3 regions of the Streptomyces coerulescens genome follow, and region 3 is predicted to be linked to each of the others. Evidence: predicted binding sites of a transcription regulator. Region 3 holds the regulator's gene; each other region holds the start of a gene.
The links. Region 3 encodes HrcA, which represses chaperone genes, less so after heat shock. Its sites were predicted from a motif close to TTNGCACTCNGNNNNNCNGAGTGCNAA; they were not measured.
Positions count from the first base shown of each region.

Region 1 (9,753 bases), on a different contig from region 3:
ACCATCGGACTGTCCTGCAACCCGGACAGCGCCCTCGCCGCGGCGGCCGAGCACGGCATTGAGATCGTCGTGGGCCCCGAGCTGCTGACCGGCTCGACCCGGCTGAAGGCCGGCACCGCCCAGAAGCTCGTGCTCAACATGCTGTCGACGATCACGATGATCCGGCTCGGCAAGACCTACGGAAACCTCATGGTCGACGTCCGCGCCTCCAACGACAAACTGCGCGCCCGCTCCCGCCGTATCGTCGCCCTCGCCACGGGTGCGGACGACACCGAGGTCGAACGCGCCCTGACCGAGGCGGGCGGCGAGGTGAAGACGGCGATCCTGATCCTGCTGGCCGACGTGGACGGACCCACCGCGACCCGGCTCCTGACCGACGCCGACGGCCACCTCCGAGCGGCCATCGAATCGGCGGGAAAGTAGGCAACTCCCCTGTTAGCGTGGCCGCATGACGGCATCGGCGACCTTCCGCCTCGGCGGCGATCTCGACGTACGACGACTCGGCTTCGGGGCGATGCATCTGCGGCCGCGATCCGCCGAGGACCGTGCCGCGTGCGTCGCGGTCGCCCGGCGGGCCGTCGCACTCGGCGTCACCCTGATCGACACGGCCCATATGTACGGCTGGGGCATCAACGAGGATCTGCTCGCCGAGGCCCTGCACCCCTACCCGGCCAACCTCGTCATCGCCACCAAGGTCGGGATCCGTCGGACCACCACCGGCGAGGGCTGGCGGCACGCGGGCGCGCCGGCCGAGCTGCGCGCCCAGGTCGACGAGGCCCTGCGCCGCCTCCGCCTCGACCGCATCGAACTGCTCCAGCTGCACCGCCTCGACCCGGGCGTGCCCCTCCCGGACCAGCTCGGCGCCCTCCGCGACCTGCGCGCCGAGGGCAAGATCGGGCACATCGGCCTCTCCGAGGTGACCGTCGACGAACTCGCCGCCGCCCGCGCCGTCGTGGACATCGCCAGTGTCCAGAACCGGTACAACCTCCTCGACCGCGAGCACGAGCCCGTACTCACCGCGTGCGAGGAGGCGGGCGTCGCCTTCCTGCCGTGGCGGCCGGTGGCGGCCGGCGCCTCGGGGGCCCAGTCGGCGCAGATCGCCGCCGTCGCGAAGGAACTCGACGCCACACCGACCCAGGTCGCCCTCGCCTGGCTCCTCGCCCACTCCCCGGTGATCCTCCCGATCCCGGGGACGTCGAGCGTGGCGCACCTGGAGGAGAACCTGGGCGCGGACGCCGTACACCTCACCCAGGACCAGTACGACCGCCTAACGCGGTAGTCTCCCCTCCCTGTTGGCCCTGCGGACCCTCGCCATCAGCTCCTCGTTCGTCGGCACCGGCTCCATCGGCTCCCCGCGCAACGCCGCCACCAGCCGCTCGGCCGTCCGCACATTGCAGCGCCCCAACTGGACCAAGGCGTACGGCTCCTTGCCGGCGCCGGTGACCGGATCCACGCACAGGGACGGCAGTACGACGCCCACGCCTCCGAGCGCCTCTCGCAAGGACGCCACGACTTCCTGAGTCGACCGCACGCTCACCTCACCTCTCTACGCATAGTTTGCGATTCACAACACAGCGTGGCCGCCACGGCTCTAACCTGGCCAGACGGGGAGCACCAACATCTGCGATGTTCAACCGGGAGCCGCCATGCCGGGACCGAAGGACCTCGATCCGTCGTCGTCGCCACGCGCGCTGTTGGGGGCGGAATTACGTCATGCGCGCGAGAGGAAGGGCCTCAGCCAAGCGGCCCTGGGGCTGAAGCTGTTCGTGAGCGGCACGTTCGTCGGCCAACTGGAGTCCGGCACTCGGCGCTTGCGGCCCGACATGGCCCCGCTGATCGACGAGGTGCTGGAGACGGACGGGTTCTTCGAGCGGAACTGCAAGGCGTCCAACAAGTCCAGGTATCCGGAGCACTTCGCCGAGGCGGCGGAGGCAGAGGCCGAAGCGACGACCATCCGGGAGTACGCGCCTCTGCTGATCCCCGGGCTCCTCCAGACGCCCGCGTACGCACGGGCCGTGAACCGGGCGTACGACCCGACAGCGCCGAAGGAGACCATCGACGACTGGGTGGAGGGCCGGGTGGCTCGGACCCGTCTCCTCGATCATCCAACAAAGCCCTTGTTGTGGGCGGTACTTGACGAGGCGGCGCTGTGCCGGGTGACGGGCGGTCGAGCGGTGATGGCGGAAGCCCTGCGCCACGTAGCGGGTCTGGCGCGCCGGAACCGGGTCATCGCGCAGGTGCTGCCGTTCAGCGCGGGTGCGCACTCTGCGATGAAGGGCTCCCTGAAGCTGATGGAGTTCGAGGACGCGCCTCCGCTGGCGTACTTCGAGGGGGTCGGCACCGGACGGCTTGAGGACGCCCCGGCCACCGTCGCCCAAATGAAGTTCACCTACGAACTCCTCACGGCCTGCGCGCTCTCGCCCGAGAAGTCCCTGGCCATGATCGAGGCGTTGGCGCAGGATTACTCCCATGACGAGCATCCCTGACTACGACCTGAGCGCGGTCACCTGGCGCAAGTCGACGTACAGCGGCGGCGGTGGCGACAACTGCCTCGAAGTCACCCACGACATCCCCACCGTCGTCCCCGTCCGCGACTCCAAGACAGGCCCCCACGGCCCGAAGCTCATATTCCGAGAATCCGCATGGTCCGCGTTCGTCAATGCGGTCAGGATCTGACCTAAACGGCTCCTACCGTAGGCCTCATGAACGAGACCTCGAAGAACGAAACCGTCACCGACGAGCGCGCCGACCTCCTGGAGACGCTGGCCAAGCACCGGCACTTCCTGCGGTTCACCACCCGGGACCTCACCGACGAGCAGGCGGGGAAGCGGAGCACGGCCAGTGAGCTGTGTCTCGGCGGCCTGATCAAGCACGTCACGTCGACGGAGCGGAGCTGGGCGGAATTCATCCAGCGCGGCCCCTCGGCCATGGGCAACTTCAAGGAGATGACCGAGGCGGACTTCGCGAAGCGGGCGGACGACTTCCGGATGCTGCCCGGCGAGACGCTGGACGGCATCCTGGCGGCGTACGAGGAAGTGGCCGGGCGAACCGACAAGTTGGTCGCGGACCTGCCCGACCTGGGCGTCTCCCACCCGCTGCCGGAGGCCCCGTGGTTCGAGCCGGGCGCCCGTTGGTCGGCCCGCAGGGTGCTGCTGCACATCATCGCCGAGACGGCCCAGCACGCCGGCCACGCCGACATCATCCGGGAGTCCCTGGACGGCGCGAAGAGCATGGGCTGAGAGCTGGCGTACAGGGCCTGGCACTGCACACTGGTTTGCATGAACCACGCCCAACTGACGGCACTGGGCCGAGCCCTCCGCCTCCTCGGCGAGCACGGCGAGGCCCTGACCGCCGACACGCCGGACGCCAGGCTGCACGAGGTCAAGGCGGATCTGCGCCGCGCCATCGATCTGCTGGACGAGAGTGTCTCGACGGCCGCCCGGACGACCCGGTGTGCCGAGCACCCGGGCGGCCCGGTGGACCCCGCGGCCCCGGACCTCTGCCTGCTGTGCGAGACACGGCGCAGGTCGGCCCGCCGCTCCGAGTACAACGGCTCGGGCCCGGCGGTCCCGCAGTCCCCCGAGCACCCGGTGCCCTCCCGCTACGGCGTGCGCGGTGACCGTCCACAGCCCCAGCAGCGCTGGCTGCCGGAGCTGTGGAACGGGCAGGAGTGGCAGCTGTGCGGGACGCCACGGCGTGATCGGCGGGAGGCCGAGCTGTATCTCGCCGCCCAGCGTCGCGGGCCGCGTCCCGCCATGGCCTACCGGCTGGTGCACGAGTTCACCGACTACGAGGTGCTGCGGGTGTGGGGCACTCCGGTGAAGGTCGACATCGAGCCGCTGGGCAATCCGTAGCCGCTACTTGGCCGTCGCTCGTGCCGGCTCCGACGCCGGCCGCGCCACGGGCTCCTCGTCGGCGGCCGAACCGTGGCGCGGAATGAACGACGCCACGACGAACGCCAGCAGTGCCGCCCCCGCGCCCACCGCCAGGACCACCTTGAAGCCGTTCTCGGACGGGAGGGCGTAGCCGCCGAGGTTCGTCGTCATCTGGGCGAGGATCACACCGGCGACGGCGCTCGCGGTGGACGTACCGAGGGAGCGCATCAGCGTGTTGAGGCTGTTCGCGGCGGCCGTCTCCGACGCGGGTACGGCGCTCATGATGAGGGCGGGCATCGAGCCGTAGCCGAAGCCGACACCGGCGCCGATGATGCAGGCGACGAGGATGAAGTGCCAGACCTCGGACATCAGGACGATGTTGAGGCCGTAGCCCGCGGCCACGATCAGGACGCCGATCATCAACGTCACCTTCGGGCCCTTCGCGCGCGAGATCGCCGCCGAGACCGGGGCCGTCGCCATCATCACCAGGCCCGACGGGGCCATGCACAGGCCCGCGACCAGCATCGACTTGCCGAGGCCGTAGCCGGTCTGGGCGGGGAGCTGGAGGAGCTGCGGGATGACCAGGCTCATCGCGAACATCGCGAAGCCGACCGCGATCGAGGCCAGGTTGGTGACCAGGACCTGACGGCGGGCGGTCGTACGGAGGTCGACCAGCGGCTGCTCGGTGCGCAGCTCCCACCAGCCCCAGGCGAGCAGGATCAGCACGGCCGCCGCGAACAGACCGAGCGTCGTGCCGCTGGTCCAGCCCCAGTCGGCGCCCTTGGAGATACCCAGCAGCAGACACACGAGCCCGACCGCCATGCCGATCCCGCCGACGAGGTCGAAGCGCCCGCCGGTGCGCACCTTCGACTCGGGCACGAACAGCAGGACGCATCCCAGGGCCACGACACCCATGCCGGCCGACGTCCAGAACAGGACGTGCCAGTCGAAGTTGTCCGCGATGAGCGCGGCGGCGGGCAGGCCGAGCGCGCCGCCGATGCCGAGGGAGGCGCTCATCAGGGCGGTGGCGGAGCCGAGGCGCTCGGCGGGAAGCTCGTCGCGCATGATGCTGATGCCGAGCGGGATGACGCCGGAGGCCAGACCCTGGAGCACCCGCCCGACGATCATCGGCACCAGCGAGTCGCTCAGGGCACACACCACCGAGCCGCCCACCAGCAGCACCACACTCACGAGCAGCATCCGCCGCTTGCCGTACATGTCACCGAGCCGGCCCATCACGGGCGTCGCGACGGCGGCGGCCAGCAGGGTCGCGGTCACCGCCCAGGCCGTGTCGGAGGCCGGCGCGTCCAGCAGCTTCGGCAGCTCCGGGACGATCGGGATGACCAGGGTCTGCATCAGCGAGACGACGATCCCGGCGAAGGCCAGCACCGCCACCACGGCATTCGTTCTCGGCGATGGGGGGTGGGACATGGGGTTGCCTCCGTCGGCGTACGAACAGCATGAGAGCTGATTGACCGAGGCAACCTTAAGTCAGTTGATTGACTTACTCAAGCGACGCAGGTCACCCCCGGGGAGGAGGTGACCCTACGGACGTCAGCTCAGCGTCTTCAGCGACGCCGCGTCATACGCCGCCAGCTCGCCGAAGCGGCCGTCCAGCACCTTCGCGGCCCACTCCGGGTCCTGCAGCAGCGCCCGGCCGACGGCGACGAAGTCGAACTCGTCGGACTCCAGCCGGTCCAGCAGGTCGTCGATGCCCTTGAGCGCGGAGCCCTGGCCGACGAACGCGCCGAGGAACTCCCCGTCCAGGCCGACCGAGCCGACGGTGATGGTGGGCTTGCCGGTCAGCTTCTTCGTCCAGCCCGCGAGGTTGAGGTCGGAGCCGTCGAACTCCGGGATCCAGTAGCGGCGGGTGGAGGCGTGGAAGGCGTCGACGCCGGCCGCGGCGAGCGGGGCGAGGATGGCCTCCAGCTCCTCCGGGGTCTCGGCGAGACGCGCGTCGTAGGCCTCCTGCTTCCACTGCGAGTAGCGGAAGATGACGGGGAAGTCCGGGGAGACCCGCTCGCGTACGGCGGCCACGATCTCGGCGCCGAACTTGGTACGGGCGACCGGGTCACCGCCGTACGCGTCCGTACGCCGGTTGGTCCCCTCCCACAGGAACTGGTCCACGAGATACCCGTGCGCACCGTGGATCTCCACACCGTCGAACCCGATGCGCTCGGCGTCCGCGGCGGCCTCGGCGAAGGCGCCGATGACGTCGTCCAGGTCACCCCGGGTCATGGCCTTGCCGGTGGCCTCGTCCGCGCCGATCCGCAGGCCGGAGGGGCCGACGGCCGGGGCCTCGGCGTAGGGCGGCTGTCCCTGCTGCCGCACCATGCCGATGTGCCACAGCTGCGGCACGATGGTCCCGCCCGCCGCGTGCACCGCGTCCGCGACCTTCGCCCAGCCGGCGAGCTGCTCCTCACCGTGGAACCGCGGCACGCGGTCGCTCTGCCCGGCCGACTCGTGCCCGACGTACGTCCCCTCGGTCACGATCAGGCCGACACCGGCGGCGGCACGACGCGAGTAGTACGACAGGACGTCCTCTCCGGGGATGCCGCCCGGGGAGAACATGCGCGTCATCGGCGCCATCACGATGCGGTTCGGAACGGTGAGGCCATTGATCGCGGTCGGCCGGGACAGAATCCGGGCCGCGCGGGAGGCGGCGGGCTGGGTGACGGTCATGTGGAGGGCTCCTGGGAACGGGGGCTGTTTATACCGAGCAGTATGTGCGCACGCATTATTGCACCTCATGAAGCAACGATGGGTGTGAGGTCGCGCATTCCCAGGAGGGGGATCGGATGTGGGGGCGGGTGCGGGTGATTCGTGGTTGCTCGCGCAGTTCCCCGCGCTCCTAAAAGCAGGGCGTGCGCTGGGCGCCCCTTCAGGGGCGCGGGGAACTGCGCGACCAGCCACAACCGACCCGCACCCGCCAACGCACCGAGGGCGGCACCCCCTGTCGCGAATGTCGCAACAGCAGGTACCGCCCTCGGTAAGGACGTTGATCAACCGGAGGCCGAGGCCCCCGAAGCCGATCAGAAGTCCATGTCACCGCCCGGCATACCACCCGGAGCGGCCGCAGCGGCCTTCTCCGGCTTGTCGGCGATGACAGCCTCGGTCGTGAGGAACAGCGCGGCGATCGACGCGGCGTTCTGCAGCGCGGACCGCGTCACCTTCGCCGGGTCGATGATGCCCTCGGCGACCAGGTCGACGTACTCACCGGTCGCGGCGTTCAGGCCGTGACCCGGGGTGAGGTTGCGGACCTTCTCCACCACGACGCCGCCCTCGAGGCCGGCGTTGACGGCGATCTGCTTCAGCGGGGCCTCAAGGGCGAGCTTGACGGCGGCAGCGCCGGTCGCCTCGTCACCCTCCAGCTCCAGCTTCTCGAAGACACCGGAGGCCTGGAGCAGGGCCACGCCACCACCGGCGACGATGCCCTCCTCGACGGCCGCCTTGGCGTTGCGCACGGCGTCCTCGATGCGGTGCTTGCGCTCCTTGAGCTCCACCTCGGTGGCGGCACCGGCCTTGATGACGGCCACGCCGCCCGCGAGCTTCGCCAGGCGCTCCTGGAGCTTCTCGCGGTCGTAGTCCGAGTCGCTGTTCTCGATCTCGGCGCGGATCTGGTTGACCCGGCCCGCGACCTGCTCGGAGGAGCCGGCACCGTCGACGATGGTGGTCTCGTCCTTGGTGATGACGACCTTGCGGGCCTTGCCCAGGAGGTCCAGGGAGGTGTTCTCCAGCTTGAGACCGACCTCCTCGGAGATGACCTCGCCGCCGGTGAGGATGGCGATGTCGTTCAGCATCGCCTTGCGACGGTCACCGAAGCCCGGGGCCTTGACGGCGACGGACTTGAAGGTGCCGCGGATCTTGTTGACGACCAGGGTCGACAGGGCCTCGCCCTCGACGTCCTCGGCGATGATCAGCAGCGGCTTGCCCGACTGCATGACCTTCTCCAGGAGCGGGAGCAGGTCCTTGACGGAGCCGATCTTGGAGTTGGCGATCAGGATGTACGGGTCGTCGAGCGACGCCTCCATCCGCTCCATGTCGGTGGCGAAGTACGCCGAGATGTAGCCCTTGTCGAAGCGCATACCCTCGGTGAGCTCCAGCTCCAGACCGAAGGTCTGGGACTCCTCGACGGTGATGACGCCTTCCTTGCCGACCTTGTCCATCGCCTCGGCGATGAGCTCGCCGATCTGGGTGTCGGCGGCGGAGATGGAGGCCGTGGAGGCGATCTGCTCCTTGGTCTCGACGTCCTTCGCCTGCTCAAGGAGGGCGGCGGAGACGGCCTCGACGGCACGCTCGATACCGCGCTTGAGGGCCATCGGGTTGGCGCCGGCGGCTACGTTGCGCAGGCCCTCCTTGACCAGGGCCTGGGCGAGAACGGTCGCGGTGGTCGTACCGTCACCGGCGACGTCGTCCGTCTTCTTGGCGACTTCCTTGACCAGCTCGGCGCCGATCTTCTCGTACGGGTCCTCGAGCTCGATCTCCTTGGCGATGGAGACACCATCGTTGGTGATCGTGGGGGCGCCCCACTTCTTCTCGAGGACGACGTTGCGGCCCTTGGGGCCGAGCGTGACCTTCACGGCGTCCGCGAGCTGGTTCATGCCGCGCTCGAGGCCGCGCCGCGCCTCCTCGTCGAACGCGATGATCTTGGCCATGTGAAGTGGTCCCTCCAGGACTGGGGGTGATTCCTTCGGACCGCGCCCGCGCCCGCGACGGACGGCTCGCATGCCTTGCGGTTCCTTGCCCCACTCGGCTTGCGGGCCTCACCGACCCGGTCCTTCGTTGTCACTCTCACCTTCAGAGTGCTAACGCAATGATTAGCACTCGACCCATGAGAGTGCAAGGCGCCCTCGCGAAGCGGGCGCTCGTTGAGGGGTGGTGGTCGGGTGGCGGGTGGCGGGTGGGAGCAAGCGGCTCTCGGGGATCGGGGCTCCGGGTCAGCAGTGGGCGAACAGGCCCCGAACAGCGTCCGAACACGGCGAAGGACCCGCACCCCGAGGAGGTGCGGGCCCTTCGAAGAAGTACGTCGCTGCTGTTAGTCGACGCGTTGCTTCAGCCGGTCGCCAGACGGACCATGTCCGCCTGCGGCCCCTTCTGACCCTGCGAGATCTCGAAATCGACCCGCTGGCCCTCTTCCAGGGTGCGGTACCCGTCCATCTGGATCGCGCTGTAGTGGACGAAAACATCCGCACCACCGTCGACCGCGATGAAGCCGTACCCCTTCTCCGCGTTGAACCACTTGACGGTGCCCTGAGCCATGCCTAACTCCCCTATTACTGGCCCTTGCACAGATCCACACTTCGCGGATCCGGGTCAGACCTCACCCCCCATCGGTCGGGGGCGTGCGCCGGAACGCGTCGACCGCGGCTGAATGTATCTGCCCAACTGCCGTCTGCAACAGGTCAATCGGACGAGAAATCCGGGCACGACCGGTCGGGAATGTGGGGACAATTCCGCTGACTTCAGGTCAAGTCGGACCCGGCATACGGAACAAAAGCCGCAAAAAACCCGCACACTTTGGCTACTTCTTGTCGGGCGTACGGCAGAAATCAAGGGCAACCGACTCGGAGATCGGCGGCACGTTCCCCAACTGTACCTCGCTCAACCACACAGAATTGCCCCCTCCGCTTCTCTCACGGAGGGGGCAATTCGGTGAACTCTCAGTAACTCGGGTTACCGAAGGTAATGATCGGTCATTCGGTCAGCCGCCGGCGACGGCCGGGATGATGGAAACACCCGCGCCGTCCGGGGTCGCGGTCTCCAGGCCCTGCTCGAAACGCACGTCGTCGTCATTGACGTAGACATTGACGAACCGACGCAGCTTGCCCTGGTCGTCCAGCACCCGGGCGGCGATCCCGGTGTGGTTCTTCTCCAGATC
Region 1 covers NZ_JBHSKM010000023.1:5,118-14,870, forward strand. The annotation lists gene murQ (N-acetylmuramic acid 6-phosphate etherase) at 1-423, shown strand, start outside; gene ACFPQ9_RS28805 (aldo/keto reductase) at 449-1,279, shown strand; gene ACFPQ9_RS28810 (hypothetical protein) at 1,268-1,510, opposite strand; gene ACFPQ9_RS28815 (helix-turn-helix domain-containing protein) at 1,647-2,486, shown strand; gene ACFPQ9_RS28820 (DUF397 domain-containing protein) at 2,470-2,676, shown strand; gene ACFPQ9_RS28825 (DinB family protein) at 2,703-3,239, shown strand; gene ACFPQ9_RS28830 (hypothetical protein) at 3,279-3,854, shown strand; gene ACFPQ9_RS28835 (MFS transporter) at 3,858-5,306, opposite strand; gene ACFPQ9_RS28840 (NADH:flavin oxidoreductase) at 5,430-6,557, opposite strand; gene groL (chaperonin GroEL) at 6,908-8,530, opposite strand; gene ACFPQ9_RS28850 (cold-shock protein) at 8,928-9,134, opposite strand; gene ACFPQ9_RS28855 (MoaD/ThiS family protein) at 9,577-9,753, opposite strand, start outside.
Region 1: groL (chaperonin GroEL) is a predicted target of HrcA. The motif match lies at 8,693-8,719, and genes of this name have one in related genera.

Region 2 (9,753 bases), on a different contig from region 3:
CACGAAATGGGCGCGCGGGAGGGAGAACGCCTCCGGCTCCGCGTGGAAGAGATCGTCGGCGTGGTCGGGCAGCCCGAGGTGGAGCCAACCGCGGAACGTGTCCGTCAGCACCCATCGCCGGTCGCGCTCCTCGACCCGGCCGCCGGGCCCGGCCTCGGCCTCCGCCTCCTCCAGGAGCCGCACGGCGCCGTCCGCGTCACCGTGGTTCGCGAGTTCCCCGGCGACATCGACCAGCGCGTGCACCCGCTCGCCCGGATCAGGGATGCTGCGCGCCAGCGCCTCCGCCCGACGGGTGCGCCCGAGAGCTGCCCACGCCCGGGGCAACGCCCTGGTCAGGAGGTCGTTACGGCCCTCCAGCTCCTCACGCCGCAGCGCGAGCCGGGTGACGTCAAGGAGATCGGGCGTCCCCGACTCGACCAGCAGATCCTCGGTGGTCCGGATCTCGGTCAGCGCCGCCGCATCGCCTCCGGTGGCCTCGAGCATGCGGTCGTGCCGTGTCTCGTCCACGGCACAGCCGACCATGCGCGGCAGATCCCGCCGGCCCCGCAGCATCCGGAAGTACCCGCGCAGCAGGTACTCCGGTGTGTCCGCCGGCCAGCCCCGCGCCCGCCACTCCTCGGCCCACGCGTGCAGCTCTCCCCGGTACCGGTCGAGTTCCCGCGCACCCAGCATCTCCTCGGCCTGGGACTGGAGTTCCTCGTGGCCCAGCAGATAGACGCTCGCCCGGACTCCGAAGGTGCGCCCCGCCCGGGTGCGCAGCACATCCCGTACGTCGTAGGGCACCGCCCCGGTCAGCGCGGCCAGGTCCTCGGCGGTCAGGCCACCGCCCGCCGCCGTCACCAGCCCCAGCAGGTCGTACTCCAGGCCGCCGGCCTCGATCAGCCGCTTCAGTTCCCGTTCCGCCTCGGTGCGGACGGCGCGGGCGTACGGCGACGGGGACAGGGTGCGCACGATCGCGGGATCGCGCAGCGGATGGTTGTCGGGTACGTCGCCGGGGAGCGGCGGGTTCAGGCGGCCCGCGACCAGGACGCGCATGCCCGCGTCCGGGCGGGCCGGCAGCAGGGCGGCGATGCTGTGGGCATCGGGCCCTGTGGTCACGCCGCGGTCCTCGTCGAGGCCGTCGAGGAGCAGGATCAAGCGCTCGCCGTGCGCCGCGCAGGCCCGCGCGGCCGCCCCGTACAGATGCAGGAGGTGGGCTTCGCGGGTCGCCTCGGTCAGATGGGCGGGGAGGTCCTCGCCGGCCAGCTCCGCCAGCTGCTCCAGTACGACGTCGACGTACGCCACGACGTCGTTCTGGGCGCCGAGGCGGGCCGTGACGAAGAAGGGAACGATGCGGGCTCCCGGCGGCGGGTTCAGTGCGAACCGCGACATCAGGGCCGTCTTCCCCGCCCACGCCGGTGCCCGCCACCAGGCGTAGACCGGACCGGATTCGGCGGTGCAGAAGTCGGCGAGTGCCGCCAACTCGTCGTCCCTGCCGACCAGTTGCGGCGGGGCGATCCGCCGTACCTGCTCCCAGTAGGCGGAGCGCACCGGCGAGGCGAGCAGGATGCGGTTGTGGTCGCCGGTGACGGCGAGCCCGATGTCCTGCCCCGCGGCCACCGACCGCTGTTTCCCCCACCAGCGCATGCGCTCATGATGCCAAAGCGCCGACAGGCACAGGGCGGCGCGGGCGAGGACAATGGTGGTGTCCGGCCGCACCCAGGGGTACCGGGAGGCGACGACGTCATGACCTTCGTGCAGCTGATCGATTGCAGGACCAGTCGGTTCGACGAGATGAACCGGCTGATGGACAGGTGGGTCGAGCAGACCAAGGGGAAGCGGACGGCGACGCACGACGTCATCGGGAAGGACCGCTCCGACTCGGGACACTTCATCGAGATCGTGGAGTTCGCGTCGTACGAGGACGCGATGCGCAACTCGAACCTTCCCGAGACCGACCGGATCTTCCAGGAGATGGTCGCGCTCTGCGACGAGACGCCGACGTTCACCGATCTCGACGTCGTGCGGGACGAGCAGCTGAACTGCCTGGCCGCGCGGAGCTTCTTCGAGGACATGGGGAGGATGGCGCCGGAGGCCATCGGGGGGCATCTCACCGACGACTACGTGGATCACGATCCGTCGTATCCGGAGCCGGTGCACGGCGTCGAGGGGATCCGGGAGCAGTACGCCGGATGGCGTGCCGCCTTCGACTTCGCGTTCCGGATCGACGACCAGCTGGCCCAGGACGACCAGGTGTGCACACGCTGGACGTGGAGCGCCCGGCACACGGGTGAGTTCCTGGGGATCACGGCGACCGGGCAGGACGTGACCATGCAGGGCATGACCTGGCAGCGGTTCCGGGACGGCAGGATCTGCGAGGGACACTGGATGTACGACCGGGCCGGGCTGCTGGAGCAGCTCGGGGTACTCGGTCAGTGACGCCCGCGAAGGGAGAAGCCCCCACTGCCGTGGCAGCGGGGGCTTCTTCGTGTGAGGCGGGCCTCAGTGCTCAGTGGGCGTGCCCGTGGCCGTGGCCACCGGCCGCCGGCTCCTCCTCTTCCTTCTTCTCGACGACCAGGGTCTCGGTCGTCAGAAGCAGGGAGGCGATGGAGGCGGCGTTCTCCAGGGCGGAGCGGGTCACCTTGACCGGGTCGATGACGCCGGCCTTGACCAGGTCGCCGTACTCGCCGGTCGCGGCGTTGTAGCCGTTGCCCTTCTCCAGCTCGGCCACCTTGGAGACGATGACGTAGCCCTCGAGGCCGGCGTTCTCGGCGATCCAGCGCAGCGGCTCGACGGCGGCCTTGCGGACCACGGAGACACCGGTGGCCTCGTCGCCGGTCTTGTCGAGGTTGCCCTCGAGGACCTTGACGGCGTGGACCAGCGCGGAGCCACCACCGGAGACGATGCCCTCCTCGACCGCGGCGCGGGTCGCGGAGATGGCGTCCTCCAGACGGTGCTTCTTCTCCTTCAGCTCCACCTCGGTGGCGGCGCCGACCTTGATCACGCACACGCCGCCGGCCAGCTTCGCGAGGCGCTCCTGGAGCTTCTCGCGGTCCCAGTCGGAGTCGGTGTTCTCGATCTCGGACTTGATCTGGGCGACGCGGCCCTGGACGTCCTCGGACTTGCCGGCGCCGTCGACGATCGTGGTGTCGTCCTTGGTGACGGTGATGCGGCGGGCGGAGCCCAGGACGTCCAGGCCGACCTGGTCGAGCTTGAGGCCGACCTCCTCGGAGATGACCGTGGCACCGGTGAGGGTCGCCATGTCCTGCAGCATCGCCTTGCGGCGGTCACCGAAGCCGGGGGCCTTGACCGCGACCGCGTTGAAAGTGCCGCGGATCTTGTTGACGACCAGGGTCGACAGCGCCTCGCCGTCGACGTCCTCGGCGATGATCAGCAGCGGCTTGGAGGCACCGGCCTGGATGACCTTCTCCAGCAGCGGCAGCAGGTCCGCGATGGAGGAGATCTTGCCCTGGTTGATGAGGATGTAGGGGTCCTCCAGGACCGCCTCCATGCGCTCCTGGTCCGTCACGAAGTACGGCGACAGGTAGCCCTTGTCGAAGGCCATGCCCTCGGTGAAGTCCAGCTCCAGACCGAAGGTGTTGGACTCCTCGACGGTGATGACACCGTCCTTGCCGACCTTGTCCATCGCCTCGGCGATGAGCTCGCCGACCTGCTGGTCCTGGGCGGACAGCGCGGCGACCGCGGCGATGTCGGACTTCTCGTCGATCGGGCGGGCGGAAGCCAGGAGGTCCTCGGAGACGGCGGCCACGGCCGCGTCGATGCCCTTCTTGAGCGCGGCCGGGGAGGCACCCGCGGCGACGTTCTTCAGGCCCTCACGGACCAGCGCCTGGGCCAGCACGGTGGCGGTGGTGGTGCCGTCACCGGCGATGTCGTTGGTCTTGGTCGCCACCTCCTTCACCAGCTGGGCGCCGAGGTTCTCGTACGGGTCCTCGACCTCGACCTCACGGGCGATCGTGACACCGTCGTTGGTGATGGTGGGCGCGCCGAACTTCTTGTCGATGACGACGTTGCGGCCCTTGGGGCCGATCGTCACCTTGACCGTGTCGGCCAGCTTGTTGACGCCGCGCTCGAGGGCGCGACGGGCGTCCTCGTCGAACTTCAGGATCTTCGCCATGACAGCGGGAGCCCTCTCGAAATCTGTGGGTTCAAAAAGACACTGCGCCCCGGGCGCCCGGCTTCTCTAAGTGGTCGCGGGGGCCAGGGGCGCAGCTGGAAAAACTCTGAGGTGGTGCTTACTTCTCGATGATCGCGAGCACGTCGCGAGCCGAGAGGACGAGGTACTCCTCGCCGTTGTACTTCACCTCGGTGCCGCCGTACTTGCTGTACAGCACGATGTCGCCGGTCTTGACGTCGAGCGGCAGGCGCTCGCCGTTCTCGAAGCGGCCCGGGCCCACGGCCAGGACGACGCCCTCCTGGGGCTTCTCCTTGGCGGTGTCCGGGATGACCAGGCCAGAGGCGGTGGTCTGCTCGGCGTCGAGCGGCTGGACCACGATGCGGTCCTCAAGCGGCTTGATGGCAACCTTGGAGCTGGTGGTCGTCACGATCCGACCTCCCCCTTCGGAGATCTCACGGGGTTAACTGTCTGAGGTGGCGACCAGGTGGATCCGTCGTCGCGGGTGCCGGACCTGCCCGTCGCGTAGTTGGCACTCTCCAGTGGGGAGTGCCAGACCCGAGACTATGACCGTGATTAGCACTCGGTCAAGCGGACTGCTAATTCACCACGGCGCGGCGTATCGCGGCGGTGCCGCTACAGGTAGTCCTCCAGGCGCCCCACCGCCAGGCCACACTTCTGAATCTCCCGCAGCAGGCGTGTCGTGCGCTCCCGCAGACTCAGCCCGGCCGGCTCACCCGAAGGGACGGACACGATGTCGCCGGCCCGCAGCCGGGCCGGGCCCTTCGCATACGTCAGCCCGCCGTCGCCCCCCATCGCCGCCCGCCACAGCACGACCGCCGTCACCCCGCAGTCGGCCGCCGCCCGGAGCGTGGTGGTGTCGTACGTGCCGTAGGGCGGGCGGAAGAGGCGGGGGCGGATGCCGAAGCGGGCGCGGAGCTTGTTCTGCTGGCCGCAGATCTCGGCGCGCTGTCCGGCGTACGGCAGGCCGCGCAGGGCGGCGTGGTCGAGGGTGTGGTTCTGGATCGACGCGCCCACCGCGCGCAGCCGGGCGAAGTGGCCGTAGCCCGGGCCGACCACGCTGTCCGTGAGGAACATGCTGACGGGCAGCCGCAGCTCACGGACCATGTCGACGAAGCGGGGGTCCTTCTCGGCGCCGTCGTCGTAGGTGAGGAAGACGACCCGGTCGCGGGTGGGGACGTGGTGCACGACGGGCAGCGGGCCGCCGGCCGGGTGCGGTGGCCGGCGGGCGGGTGGCGACGGGGGCGCGGGCAGCGGGGCGGTCAGGCCCCAGTGGCGGTACGGCCGGCTCGTGTGCGTCGGATTCTTCGCCGACCGTGCCGTCTGCTCGCGGGGGTCGGCCGGACCGGTCGCACAGCCGGCGAGAAGGGCGGACGCCAGGACCACGGCCGCGAGCGCCCGCACCCCCGGCGGCGGCCTCACAGGTAGTCCTCCAGCCGGGCCACGGCGTACCCCTCGGCCGTCACCTTGTTCAGGAACCGGCGGATCATGTCGGGCATGGTGCCCTTCCAGTCGTTCCGGCCCCGGAAATGAGTGAGCACGATGTCACCCGGTCGGATCTTCCGGTCCCACTCGCGGTACTCCCAGTGGTCGACGAAGACCTCCTCGTTCCACAGCGGGACGTACTTGATGCCGCAGGACTTCGCGGCGCGCAGGGTGGCCCCGTCGTAGTTGCCGAAGGGCGGGCGGAAGAGCAGCGGGCGCTTGCCGTAGCGCTCCTCGATGATCTCCTGCATACGGCAGATCTCGTGCTGCTGGCCGCGGTAGGAGAGGGCCGGGAGGTAGGGGTGGTGGAGGGTGTGGTTGTTCAGCACCACGCCGGAGCGCTGCATCCGCCCGAAGTAGCCGTAGTCGTCCTCGATCACGTAGTTGCTGAGGAAGGCGGTGTACGGCAATTGAAGATCGCTCATCATCCGCAGGAAGGCCGGGTCCTTCTCGGCGCCGTCGTCGATGGTGAGGAAGACGACCCGCTGCTTGGTCGGAATGGTGGTGAAAACGGGCGGCAGGCCGAGTTCCTCGTGGCCGTCGACCTCGAATCCCTCGCGGGTGGTGATCCGCGGCTTCCTGGCGGGGGGCGGCGGGGGCGTGAGCGGGATGCCGTCCAGGCGCCAGCGCCGGGCGGCGGCGATCCGGGCGGCGCGGGCCTCCTGAGCCGACTTGAGCTTCTTGGCCTGCGGGTGGACGGCCGGCGGCGGCGCCTTGAGCGGCGGCCGGCTCGTCGTGGAGCCCGCGGTCTCGGATCCGTCTCCCGCCCCGGGTACGGCTGGGGTCCCGGATCCGCCGGGCTGCGCACAGCCGGAGGCGATGGCGGCCGCGACGAGCACGGCCATGACGCCGTGGACGCGCGCACGCCGGGCCGTCCGCTGACGGCGTCCTACGGCGACCGCCCCATTTCCGAGGCTTTTGTCATTTTGTACTACTAGTCGCATGGAGCCGGATCCTGGCAGGCACCCGCCCCGAACCCGCGCCGACACCGCGGCAGCCGACGGACCATCCACCGACTGGCCGATAGCGGGGTGGCACCTGGTCGACAATGTCCCGGTGAACGACCACCTCGCCTCCCTCTCCTTGCTCCTGACCCCCGAGGGCCGCGCCCTCCTCGACGTCGTCCGGGACACCGACCCCGCCGACGAACTCGCCGTCGCCACCCGGCTGCGTCGCGAGCACCCCGCCGAGCTGGTGTCGGCGGCCCTCGGGCAGGCGCGGCTGCGGCAGCGGGCGGTGGCGAAGTTCGGGGCGGCGGACGCGGGGCGGATGTTCTTCACGCCGAACGGGGTCGAGCAGTCGACGCGCGCGAGTGTGGCCGCCTACCGGGCGGGGCGGATGCGGGAGCTCGGCATCGGCTCGGTCGCCGACCTGTGCTGCGGGATCGGGGGCGACGCCCTCGCGCTGGCGCGGGCCGGGATCCGGGTGCTGGCGGTGGACCGGGATCCGGCGACGGCGGCAGCGGCGCGGGCGAACGCCGAGGCCCTCGGGCTCGCCGACCTCATCGAGGTGCGGGAGGCGGACGTCACCGAGGTGGACACCGGCGGCTACGACGCCGTGTTCGTCGACCCCGCCCGGCGCGGCGGTCGCGGGAGGATCTTCGACCCCGAGGCGTACTCGCCGCCACTGTCCTGGGCCGTCGACGCGGCACGCGAGGCCCCGCACGCCGCTCTGAAGATCGCGCCCGGCATCCCCCACGAGGCGGTCCCCGACGACGCCGAGGCCGAGTGGATCTCGGACGGCGGGGACGTGAAGGAGGCCGTGCTGTGGTTCGGCACCGCCCCCGGAGCGATTCGCGCCACCCTGCTGCCGGGCCCGCGCACCCTGCTCTCCCGCGGTCTGCCCGACCCCGAAGTCCGTCCCGTCGGGCGGTACTTGTACGAGCCCGACGGCGCCGTCATCAGAGCCCATCTGGTCGCCGAGGTCGCCGAGGACCTGGACGGCGGGCTCGTCGACGCGACCATCGCCTACATCACGGCCGACGAGCTGCGGCAGACGCCGTATGCGACGGCCTACGAGATCACCGACCGGCTCCCCTTCAACGTCAAGAAGTTGAAGGCGCTGCTGCGGGAGCGCGAGGTGGGTGTCCTGACCGTCAAGAAGCGCGGCTCCGCCGTGGAGCCGGAGGAGCTGCGCAGGAAGGTCAAGCCGCAGGGGCCGAACGCGGCGACGGTGTTCCTGACCCGGGTGGCGGGGGCGCCGACGATGCTGGTGGGGCGGCCCGCGTAGTCACACCCCGGTGTCCGCCGCGCGCCTGAGCAGCATCTCCCGCTCCGGCTCGTTGCGGGTCAGCGTCGCCGCGCGCTCGAACTCCGCCCGCGCCTCCGCCGTACGGCCCAGGCGCCGGAGCAGGTCACCGCGGACACTCGGCAGCAAGTGGTAGTCCCGCAGCGCCGGTTCGGCGGCGAGGGAGTCCACGATCTCCAGCGCCGGCTCCGGGCCCTCGGCCATCGACACGGCGACCGCGCGGTTCAACTCGACGACCGGGGAGGGCACTCGGGCGGCGAGGAGGCCGTAGAGGGTGGCGATGGTCTTCCAGTCGGTCTCCTCGTAGGTGTAGGCGTGCGCGTGGCATGCGGCGATGGCCGCCTGGAGGGCGTACGGGCCGGGCCCGCCGGTGGCTGTGGCGTCGGCCCGGGACAGGGCCGTGATGCCGCGGGCGATGAGCATGCGGTTCCAGCGGCCGCGGTTCTGGTCCTTCAGCAGGATCGGCTCGCCGGACGGGCCGGTGCGGGCCGCCGCGCGGGACGCCTGGAACTCCAGGAGGGACGTCAGGGCGTGCACCTCCGGCTCCTTCGGCATCAGCCCCGACAGCACCCGGGCCAGCCGCAGCGCGTCCTCGCACAGCCCCGGGCGCAGCCAGTCGTCGCCGGCCGTGGCGGCGTACCCCTCGTTGAAGATCAGGTAGATGACGTCCAGGACGGAGCCGAGGCGGGCCTCGCGGTCGGGGCCGTAGGGGACCTCGAAGGCGACGTTCTTGGTGGCGAGCGTGCGCTTGGCGCGGACGATGCGCTGGGCGACCGTCGGCTCCGGGACCAGGAAGGCCCGGGCGATCTCGGGGGTGGTCAGGCCGCCGAGGAGGCGCAGGGTGAGGGCGATGCGGGCGTCCGGCGACAGCACCGGATGGCAGGTGGTGAAGACCAGGCGGAGCAGGTCGTCGTCGATGTCGTCGGGGTCGGACGGCTCCTCGGGAGGTGCCGTCGTCTCCAGGTCGCGGCCGATCTCGGCGAGCTTGCGGGCGTAGTTCTCGCGGCGGCGGATCAGGTCGACGGCGCGGTGCTTGGCGGCGGCCATGAGCCAGGCGCCGGGGTTGTCGGGCACGCCGTCGCGCGGCCACTGCTCCAGCGCGGCGACCAGCGCGTCCTGCGCGAGTTCCTCGGCGATGCCGACGTCGCGGACCATGCGGGCGACGGCGGCGATGACGCGCGGCGACTCGATACGGAAGACGGTCTCGACGGTCGCGGCCGGGCCGGCGGGGGCACGGCCGGCGGCTGCGGTGGGCTGGGGCTGTGGTTCCACAGCCCACCATCAGACACCCGTACGGCCACGGAGCCAAGGAACCGGCTCAGCCCTCGGCGATCTCCCGCACCTCGCAGGTCACGGTCCACTCCTCGCCGTGCACCTTGACGAACCGCTTGGTCCACTCCAGGGCCTCGGCCATGTCCTTGCACTGCATGAGCGCGTAGCCACCGACGACCTCCTTGGACTCGGTGAACGGCCCGTCGGTGACGGAGATGCTGCCGCCCTCCCAGTGCACGCGGCTGCCCTGTGCGGAGGGCGTCAGTCCGGCCGTGTCGAGCATGACGCCGGCCTTGGTGATCTCCTCCAGGAGCTCGCCCATCCGCTGCATCATCTCGGGGCTCGGGCCCTCGGCGGGGGCGGTGGACTCGTCGATCTTCACGAGCGACAGGTAGCGGGGCATGGTGGCTCCTCGGTGGTACGGGACCGGGTCCTTCCCGGTCTCTCACCCCTGCGTCGAACGGCGGGCCGCCCGATCGACACGCTCCCCGGATTTTCTCCCAGGATTTTTCCGGCCGCTTCCCGCACCTGGCCCCCCTCAGCGCAGCGACTCCCACAGCTCCCCCGCCTCCGGCTCCTCGGCCACCACCCGGTTGCGGTCCGAGGCCGCCGGTACG
Region 2 covers NZ_JBHSKM010000008.1:528,728-538,480, forward strand. The annotation lists gene ACFPQ9_RS16635 (hypothetical protein) at 1-1,626, opposite strand, end outside; gene ACFPQ9_RS16640 (ester cyclase) at 1,726-2,418, shown strand; gene groL (chaperonin GroEL) at 2,489-4,114, opposite strand; gene groES (co-chaperone GroES) at 4,233-4,541, opposite strand; gene ACFPQ9_RS16655 (polysaccharide deacetylase family protein) at 4,748-5,554, opposite strand; gene ACFPQ9_RS16660 (polysaccharide deacetylase family protein) at 5,551-6,561, opposite strand; gene ACFPQ9_RS16665 (THUMP-like domain-containing protein) at 6,674-7,846, shown strand; gene ACFPQ9_RS16670 (RNA polymerase sigma factor) at 7,847-9,136, opposite strand; gene ACFPQ9_RS16675 (YciI family protein) at 9,183-9,539, opposite strand; gene ACFPQ9_RS16680 (LCP family protein) at 9,675-9,753, opposite strand, start outside.
Region 2: groES (co-chaperone GroES) is a predicted target of HrcA. The motif match lies at 4,688-4,714, and genes of this name have one in related genera.

Region 3 (9,753 bases):
GCCGGGTGCGCGGGCCTGAACGCCCAGCTGATCGCGGAACGGATCCGCCGCCTTGTGCACGAGTTCGGCGGCCGCCCGCCCGAGGACGACCTGGCGCTGCTGGTGCTCCAGGCCGAGTAGGGGTTTCCGCGGCTCACGCGCGCGTGCTGGACAATGGAACCCATGCCCTCCGCACTTCCCGACGGCGAGCCCGTCCCCGACGACGGCACGCTCCCCGCGTCCGCCCTCGCCGGGTCCGCCGACCGTCCCCTCGGCTTCTATCTGCACGTCCCGTACTGCGCGACCCGCTGCGGCTACTGCGACTTCAACACCTACACCGCGACCGAGCTGCGCGGCACGGGCGGAGTCCTGGCGTCCCGCGACAACTACGCCGAGACCCTCGTCGACGAGATCCGCCTGGCCCGCAAGGTCCTCGGCGACGATCCGCGCGAGGTCCGCACGGTCTTCGTCGGCGGCGGTACGCCCACCCTGCTCGCCGCCGGTGATCTCGTACGGATGCTGGGGGCGATCCGCGACGAGTTCGGGCTGGCGCCCGACGCGGAGATCACCACGGAGGCCAACCCGGAGTCGGTGGACCCGGCCTATCTGGCCACCCTCCGCGAGGGCGGCTTCAACCGGATCTCCTTCGGCATGCAGAGCGCGAAGCAGCATGTGCTGCGCGTGCTGGACCGGACGCATACGCCGGGCCGGCCGGAGGCGTGCGTGGCGGAGGCACGGGCGGCCGGCTTCGAGCATGTGAACCTGGACCTGATCTACGGCACGCCGGGGGAGTCGGACGACGACTGGCGGGCCTCGCTGGAGGCCGCGATCGGCGCCGGTCCCGACCATGTCTCGGCGTACGCCCTGATCGTCGAGGAGGGCACCCAGCTGGCCCGCCGGATCCGCCGGGGCGAGGTCCCGATGACGGACGACGACGTCCACGCGGACCGGTACCTGATCGCGGAGTCGGTGCTGTCGGGGGCGGGCTTCGAGTGGTACGAGGTCTCGAACTGGGCGACCTCGGAAGCGGGACGCTGTCTGCACAACGAGCTGTACTGGCGGGGCGCCGACTGGTGGGGTGCGGGGCCCGGAGCCCACTCGCACGTCGGCGGGGTGCGCTGGTGGAACGTGAAGCATCCCGGCGCGTACGCGGGTGCGCTGGCGGCGGGGCGGTCGCCGGGGGCGGGGCGCGAGCTGCTGGCGGAGGAGGACCGGCGGGTCGAGCGGATCCTGCTGGAGCTGCGGTTGCGGGAGGGGGTCCCGCTGGGGCTGCTGCGGGAGGCCGGCCGCGCGGCTGCTCAGCGGGCGTTGACGGAAGGGCTGCTGGAGCAGGGGCCGTATGACGAAGGGCGGGCGGTGCTGACGCTGCGAGGGCGGTTGCTGGCGGACGCGGTGGTCAGGGACTTGGTGGACTGATCACTCGGGTGAGTGAAACGGCGCCGCGGGCCGGTCGGGTTCGGCGCCTTCACCGACGTCACGCCCCACCGCCGACCGTGACGAAGTCGATCAGTTCCTCCACCCGTCCCAGCAACTCCGGCTCCAGATCCTTGTAGGACCCCACCCGCTTCAGGATCGCCTGCCACACCGCCCCGGTGTTCTCCGACGGCCACCCCAGCGCCCGGCACACCCCCGTCTTCCAGTCCTGCCCGTGCGGCACCCGGGGCCACGCCTCGATGCCGAGGGCCGACGGCTTCACCGCCGCCCAGATGTCGATGTACGGGTGGCCCACCACCAGGGCGTGCTCGCTGGTCACCGACTCGGCGATGCGCCACTCCTTCGTGCCCGGCACCAAGTGATCCACCAGCACGCCCAGGCGGGCGTCCGGGCCCGGTGCGAAGTCCGCCACGACCGACGGCAGGTCGTCCACGCCCTCCAGGTACTCCACCACCACGCCCTCGACACGCAGGTCGTCGCCCCACACCTTCTCGACCAGCTCGGCGTCGTGCCGGCCCTCCACATAGATACGGCCGGCGCGGGCCACGCGCGCGCGTGCACCGGGGACGGCGACCGAACCGGAGGCCGTACGGGAGGGGCGTACCGGAGCCGGACCGGATGGGCGCACCAGCGTCACCACGCGTCCCTCCAGCAGGAACCCGCGCGGCTCCAGAGGGAACACCCGGTGCTTGCCGAAGCGGTCCTCCAGGGTCACCGTGCCCGCCTCGCAGCGGATCACCGCGCCGCAGAAGCCCGTACCGGGCTCCTCGACCACCAGGCCGGGATCCGCCGGGACCTCAGGGACGGACCCGGGCTTCTTCCAGGGCGGGGTCAGGTCCGGGGAGTACGAACGAGGGCGCGGGCCCGGAGGGCCCTCGTTGGAAGGGCGGTGGCGGGAGACGGGTGGGCGCATTCGGGTGACGATAGGAGAAGCGCGCCCCGCCCGTCCCGCGGATCACTGCGACACGCCGAATCTGGAGGCGAGCTCGTCGCGCTGGCGTCGTACGAACTCCGCGTCGACCACCGCTCCGTGACCGGGCACGTACAGCGCGTTCTCGCCGCCCAGGGACAGCAGCCGGTCCAGGGCGGCCGGCCAGTGCGACGGCACCGCGTCGGAACCGGCCTGGGGTTCGCCGGACTCCTCCACCAGATCGCCGCAGAAGACCACCTCCCGGTCGGCGGAGGACTCGCCCGGCACCAGCACCACCAGGTCGTGGGCCGTGTGCGCGGGGCCCACGTTCGCCAGCAGGACCCGGCGGCCGCCGCCCAGATCGAGCGTCCACTCGCCGCTGACCTGGTGGTGGGGGCGGATCAGCGCGTCCACCGCCTCCTCCGCCGCGGCCGGATCGAGACCGTGGGTCACCGCGTCGTCGCGCAGCTCCTCGCGTGCCTGCCGCCCGTCGAGCACCGTGTCCATGCCGACCGGGCCGTAGACCTCCGTGCCGGCGAACGCCGCCGCACCGAAGACATGGTCGAAGTGGGGATGGGTCAGCGCGAGATGAGTCACACGGTGACCGGCGAGCCACTGCGCCTGCGTACGCAACCGCACGCCCTCCGCGAGGCTCGAACCGGCGTCGACGATCAGCGCCGTGCCGTCCCCCACGACCAGCCCCGCCGTGCAGTCCCACTCCGGAAGCCGGCACCGGCCCACCCCGGACGCCAGCCGCTCCCATCCCAGCTCTTCCCAAGTCACCGTCATGCGGCGACGCTAGCGGGGACACCCGTGTCGAGCACGGCGGACCTGGCCCGGCCTTGCCCGGGGTGTACCCCACCGCCGTACACTGGCCGGGGACGGCTGGCACTCGGATGGACAGAGTGCCAGGAAAGATGCCAAGGGGAACGACTTCTGGAGGTGTGCGCGAAGATGCTGAGTGAACGCAGGCTCCAGGTGCTGCGCGCCATCGTCCAGGACTACGTCGGGACGGAGGAGCCGGTCGGCTCCAAGGCGCTCACCGAGCGGCACAACCTCGGCGTCTCCCCGGCGACCGTCCGCAACGACATGGCGGCCCTGGAGGACGAGGGCTTCATCGCCCAGCCGCACACCAGCGCCGGGCGCATCCCGACCGACAAGGGCTACCGGCTGTTCGTCGACAAGCTCGCCGGCGTCAAGCCGATGACCCCGCCCGAGCGGCGCGCCATCCAGAACTTCCTGGACGGCGCCGTCGATCTCGACGACGTGGTGGCGCGGACCGTACGGCTGCTCGCGCAGCTCACCCGGCAGGTCGCCGTCGTGCAGTACCCGTCGCTGACCCGGTCCACCGTCCGGCACGTCGAGCTGCTCTCGCTCGCGCCGGCGCGGGTGATGCTCGTGCTGATCACGGACACCGGCCGGGTCGAGCAGCGGATGGTCGACTGCCCGGCGCCGTTCGGCGAGGCCTCGCTCGCGGATCTGCGGGCGCGGCTGAACAGCAAGGTCGCGGGGCGTCGCTTCACGGATGTGCCCAGGCTCGTCGAGGACCTCCCCGAGGCCTTCGACCTGGAGGACCGCGGCACCGTCTCGACCGTGCTCTCCACGCTTCTGGAGACACTCGTCGAGGAGAACGAGGAGCGGCTGATGATCGGCGGCACCGCCAATCTCACCCGCTTCGGACATGACTTCCCCCTCACCATCCGGCCGGTCCTGGAAGCCCTGGAGGAGCAGGTCGTCCTCCTCAAGTTGCTTGGCGAGGCCGGGGATTCGGGCATGACCGTGCGGATCGGGCACGAGAACGCCTATGAGGGACTCAACTCCACTTCCGTGGTCTCGGTGGGCTACGGTTCGGGCGGCGAGGCAGTCGCCAAGCTCGGCGTGGTCGGACCGACCCGCATGGATTACCCGGGAACGATGGGAGCGGTACGCGCAGTGGCACGTTACGTCGGACAGATCCTGGCGGAGTCGTAAGTGGCCACGGACTACTACGCCGTGCTCGGCGTGCGTCGCGACGCGTCGCAGGAAGAGATCAAGAAGGCCTTCCGGCGGCTCGCCCGCGAGCTGCACCCGGATGTCAACCCGGATCCGAAGACCCAGGAGCGGTTCAAGGAGATCAACGCCGCTTACGAGGTGCTGTCGGACCCGCAGAAGAAGCAGGTCTACGACCTCGGCGGCGACCCGCTGTCCCAGGCGGGCGGCGCGGGCGCGGGCGGCTTCGGCGCCGGTGGCTTCGGCAACTTCTCGGACATCATGGACGCGTTCTTCGGTACGGCGTCCCAGCGCGGCCCGCGCTCGCGCACCCGGCGCGGCCAGGACGCGATGATCCGTCTTGAGGTCGAGCTCGACGAGGCGGCCTTCGGCACGACGAAGGACATCCAGGTCGACACGGCCGTCGTCTGCAACACCTGCAACGGCGAGGGCGCGGCGCCGGGGACCTCGGCCCAGACATGTGACATGTGCCGCGGGCGCGGTGAGGTGTCGCAGGTGACGCGGTCCTTCCTGGGCCAGGTCATGACCTCGCGGCCGTGTCCGCAGTGCCAGGGCTTCGGCACCGTGGTGCCGACGCCGTGCCCCGAGTGCGCGGGTGACGGCCGGGTCCGGTCCCGGCGCACCCTGACGGTCAAGATCCCGGCCGGTGTGGACAACGGCACGCGGATCCAGCTCGCCGGTGAGGGCGAGGTCGGACCCGGTGGCGGTCCCGCCGGTGACCTCTACGTCGAGATCCATGAACTCCCGCACTCGACCTTCCAGCGGCGCGGCGACGACCTGCACTGCACGGTGACCATCCCGATGACGGCGGCGGCCCTCGGCACGAAGGTGCCGCTGGAGACGCTGGACGGCATGGAGGAGGTCGACATCCGGCCCGGCACCCAGTCCGGCCAGTCGATCCCGCTGCACGGCCGCGGTGTCACGCATCTGCGCGGCGGTGGGCGCGGTGACCTCATCGTGCACGTCGAGGTCCAGACGCCGACGAAGCTGGATCCGGAGCAGGAGCGACTGCTGCGCGAGCTGGCCAAGCTACGGGGCGAGGAGCGTCCCCAGGGGCAGTTCCAGCCGGGTCAGCAGGGATTGTTCTCACGGTTGAAGGACGCCTTCAACGGGCGCTGACGACCGTGGGAAAGTCACGGTCCAGGGCAAGGGGAAGGGCCGATTCGGACTTGTTCGGGGGACGTGACAACATGCCGTCATGTCCTCCGCGCTGACCGATCTTTTCCCCCATCCGATCGTGCAGGCCCCCATGGCGGGCGGCGTCTCCGTGCCGCACCTCGCCGCCGCCGTGTCCGAGGCCGGTGGGCTGGGGTTTCTCGCAGCCGGGTACAAAACCGCCGACGGGATGTACCAGGAGATCAAGCAGCTGCGCGGGCTGACCCAGCGTCCCTTCGGCGTCAACCTGTTCATGCCGCAGCCCGACCACGCGGACGCCGCGGCCGTGGACGTCTACGGTCATCAGCTCGCCGGTGAGGCCGCCTGGTACGAGGTCGAGCTGGGGGACCCGGACAGCGGCCGCGACGACGGCTACGACGCCAAGCTCGCCGTGCTGCTGGACAACCCGGTGCCCGTCGTCTCCTTCCACTTCGGCGTGCCCGGCGCGGACGTACTGGAGTCGCTGCGCCGCGCCGGCACCGTCACCCTCGTCACCGCCACCACCCCGGACGAGGCCCTCGCCGTGCAGCGGGCCGGGGCCGACGCCGTGATCGTGCAGGGCGTCGAGGCCGGCGGCCACCAGGGCACCCATCGCGACAACCCCGAGACCGACGGCACCGGAATAGGGCTGCTGTCGCTCATCGCCCAGGTCCGCGAGACCGTGAGCCTGCCGTTGGTCGCGGCCGGTGGCATCATGCGAGGCAGCCAGATCGCCGCCGCCCTCGCGGCCGGCGCCAGTGCCGCGCAGCTCGGCACCGCCTTCCTGGTCACCCCGGAGTCCGGCGCGAACGCCCTGCACAAGCAGGCGCTGACCAACCCCCTGTTCGTCCGCACCGAGTTGACGCGCGCGTTCTCCGGACGGCCCGCGCGCGGCCTGGTCAACCGCTTCATGCGCGAGCACGGCCCGTACGCCCCCGCCGCCTACCCCGAGGTCCACCACCTCACCTCGCCGCTGCGCAAGAAGGCCGCCGCGACCGGCGACCCGCAGGGCATGGCGCTGTGGGCCGGGCAGGGACACCGCATGGCCCGCGAACTCGCCGCCGGGCGGCTGGTGGAGGTGCTGGTCGCGGAGTTGGACGCGGCGTCGACAGCGTTGTCGGTCTTCCCGAAGGGCGGTACGGCCGGATGACCGCGCCGGTGTTCGTCGTAGAGTCGCTGGAGCGGGCCGGCGGCGCCGAGTTCGTGCTCGACGGGCCCGAGGGCCGGCACGCGGTGTCGGTGAAGCGGCTGCGGGCCGGCGAGGACGTCGTCCTCACCGACGGGCACGGCCGCTGGGCCGAGGGCGTCGTCAAGGCGGCCGAAGGCAAGGACCGCCTCGTGCTGGAACTCGGTGCCGTGGCCGAGGAGGCCCCCGAGCGGCCCCGGATCACCGTCGTCCAAGCCCTGCCCAAGGGCGACCGCGGTGAACTCGCCGTGGAGACCATGACCGAGACCGGCGTCGACGCGATCGTGCCGTGGGCGGCGTCCCGGTGCATCACGCAGTGGAAGGGCGAGCGGGGCGTCAAGGCGCTCGGCAAATGGCGGGCCACCGCCCGCGAGGCCGGCAAGCAGTCCCGCCGGGTGCGTTTCCCCGAGGTCGCGGACGCGGCGACGACCAAGCAGGTCGCGGCGCTGCTCGCGGCGGCCGACTTCTCCGCCGTACTGCACGAGGACCGCGACTACGGCAGCGAGCCGCTCGCGACCGCCGAACTGCCCGCCGAGGGTGAGATCGTGCTCGTCGTCGGGCCCGAAGGCGGAGTGTCCCCGGAGGAGTTGGCCCTCTTCGAGGAGGCGGGGGCGAAGGCGTACCGTCTGGGCCGTACCGTCCTGCGCACCTCCACCGCCGGAACAGCGGCGACGGCCCTGCTCCTCGGCCGCACCGGCCGCTGGTCCTGACATCGGCCACGCGCTCGGCACGGTGACGTGACCGATCCGTTCGTGGCCGTATGCGCTCTACCGCGTCGGCCGGGACAGTGGCAGGCTCGCCTCCCATGGGGGCATTCAGTTGGGTTCGGAGTCGCGTGGACCGGCGTGCGGGGCGCCGCGGGCGCGGGGCGCGGGTGGCGGGTGCCACCGGGCTCGCCGTGATCGCGGTCGGCGGGCTGGGCGCCTGTGACCCGGGCGGACTGAGCAGCGCGACCGTCGCGTTCACCACCGACCAGACCGTGACCGCGGAACTGGAACGGCAGAAGGCCGATGTGCAGTGGCTCAACTGCACCGGCTCCTACGACGGCGGCAACAACGCCTCCGGTCCCTCGGCGAGCGAGAACACCGTGGTCAAGGTCGACTGCGAGGGCGAGACCGGCGACGGCAAGGACATCGTCGTCACCGGCCGGATCACCCGGGCCGTCAGCGGCGCCTGTGTGCGCGGGGACCTCGTCGCCAAGATCGACGGCAAGGAGTGGTTCCATGTGAACGGGCTGGGCAACTGCAACGCCACGCCCTCGCCCGTGAACCCCGGCGGCGGACAGCAGCCCGGACCCACCGTCACGGTCACCGTCACCAAGACCGTCTACTGCAAGCAGCACCCGAACTGCTGGCCGGAGGGCAAGTGACCGCGTCACCCGGGCGGCGCGGGCAAGTGATCCAAAGGGCTGTTCGCGCACGCCGCGCCTGCTTAGGGTGATCGGGTGACACAGTCCGCGACGTCTGCCCCGGCTTCGGTCCCCCACCCCTGGGCCGCGTATCTGCGGTATCCGCATCTGCGCGGCGACCTGGTCGCCTTCACCGCCGAGGACGACGTATGGCTCGCCCCCCTCGACGGCGGCCGCGCCTGGCGGGTCAGCGCCGACAACGTGCCGGTCACCCGGCCGCGCATCTCGCCCGACGGCACGACCGTCGCCTGGACCTCCACCCGCGACGGCGCCCCCGAGGTACACATCGCGCCGGTCGACGGTGGCCCCGCCAAGCGCCTTACGCACTGGGGCAGTTGGCAGACCCGGGTGCGCGGCTGGACCCCGGACGGCCGGGTCCTCGCGATCAGCACACAGGGCCAGGCCGGCAGCCGCCGCACCTGGGCCCACACCGTCCCGCTCGACGGCGGCCCCGCGACCACCCTGCCCTACGGCCCCGTCGGCGACGTCGTGCACGGACCGCACCTGGTGCTCGCCTCCGCGCCGATGGGACTGGAGGCCGCCCGGTGGAAGCGCTACCGGGGCGGTACGGCGGGCAAGCTGTGGATCGACCGGGAGGGCGAGGGCGACTTCGTACGGCTCCACGAGGAACTGGACGGGAACCTCGAGGACCCCGTGTGGGTGGGGGACCGGATCGCCTTCCTCTCCGACCACGAGGGCGTCGGGGCCCTGCACTCCTCCCTCGCCGACGGCTCCGACCTGCGCAGGCACACGCCCCTCGACGGCTTCTACGCCCGGCACGCCGCGAGCGACGGCACCCGCGTCGTGTACGCGTCCGCCGGTGAACTCTGGCTGCTGGACGACCTCGACGGGGCCGAGCCGCGCCGGCTGGACATCCGGCTCGGCGGCCAGCGCACCGACCGGCAGCCCTACCCGCTGAACGCCGCCCGCTCCTTCGGGGAGGCCGCGCCCGACCACACCGCGCGCGGCAGCGCCGTGTGTGTCCGCGGCACCGTGCACTGGGTCACCCATCGTTCCGGCCCCGCCCGCGCGCTGGCCGCCGAGCCCGGCGTACGGGCCAGGCTGCCGCGCACCTTCCGCGCGGAGGGCGAGGAGTGGGTGGTGTGGGTGACGGACGCCGAGGGCGACGACGCGCTGGAGTTCGCCCCCGCGACCGGGCCGGCGCCCGGGGCCACCCCGCGCAGACTGGCCGCCGGACAGCTCGGGCGGGTGCTGGAGCTGGCCATGGCACCCGACGGGAGCCGGGCGGCGGTCGCCGCGCACGACGGCCGGGTGCTGCTCGTCGAGCGGGAGAGCGGCGAGGTCCGCGAGGTCGACCGCAGCGTGGACGGCGACGTGGCCGGGCTGGTGTTCTCGCCCGACTCGGCCTGGCTCGCCTGGTCGCACCCCGGCCCGCGCCCGCTGGCCCAGCTCAAACTCGCCAACACCACCGACCTGTCGGTCTCCGAGGCGACCCCGCTGCGCTTCCAGGACTACGCGCCCGCGTTCACCCAGGACGGCAAGCACCTGGTGTTCCTGTCGACGCGCGCCTTCGACCCGGTCTACGACGAGCACGTTTTCGACCTGGCTTTCGTGGTCGGCTCCCGCCCGCACCTGATCACGCTGGCGGCCACCACCCCGTCCCCCTTCGGCCCGCAGCGGCACGGGCGTCCCTTCGACGCGCCCGACAAGGAGGAGACCCCCGACAGCGAGGGCACCCCCACCACCCGCATC
Region 3 covers NZ_JBHSKM010000019.1:295,852-305,604, reverse strand. The annotation lists gene ACFPQ9_RS24500 (SpoIIE family protein phosphatase) at 1-120, shown strand, start outside; gene hemW (radical SAM family heme chaperone HemW) at 163-1,395, shown strand; gene ACFPQ9_RS24490 (DUF3097 domain-containing protein) at 1,454-2,326, opposite strand; gene ACFPQ9_RS24485 (MBL fold metallo-hydrolase) at 2,369-3,112, opposite strand; gene hrcA (heat-inducible transcriptional repressor HrcA) at 3,278-4,294, shown strand; gene dnaJ (molecular chaperone DnaJ) at 4,295-5,431, shown strand; gene ACFPQ9_RS24470 (nitronate monooxygenase) at 5,511-6,596, shown strand; gene ACFPQ9_RS24465 (16S rRNA (uracil(1498)-N(3))-methyltransferase) at 6,593-7,342, shown strand; gene ACFPQ9_RS24460 (hypothetical protein) at 7,507-8,001, shown strand; gene ACFPQ9_RS24455 (S41 family peptidase) at 8,077-9,753, shown strand, end outside.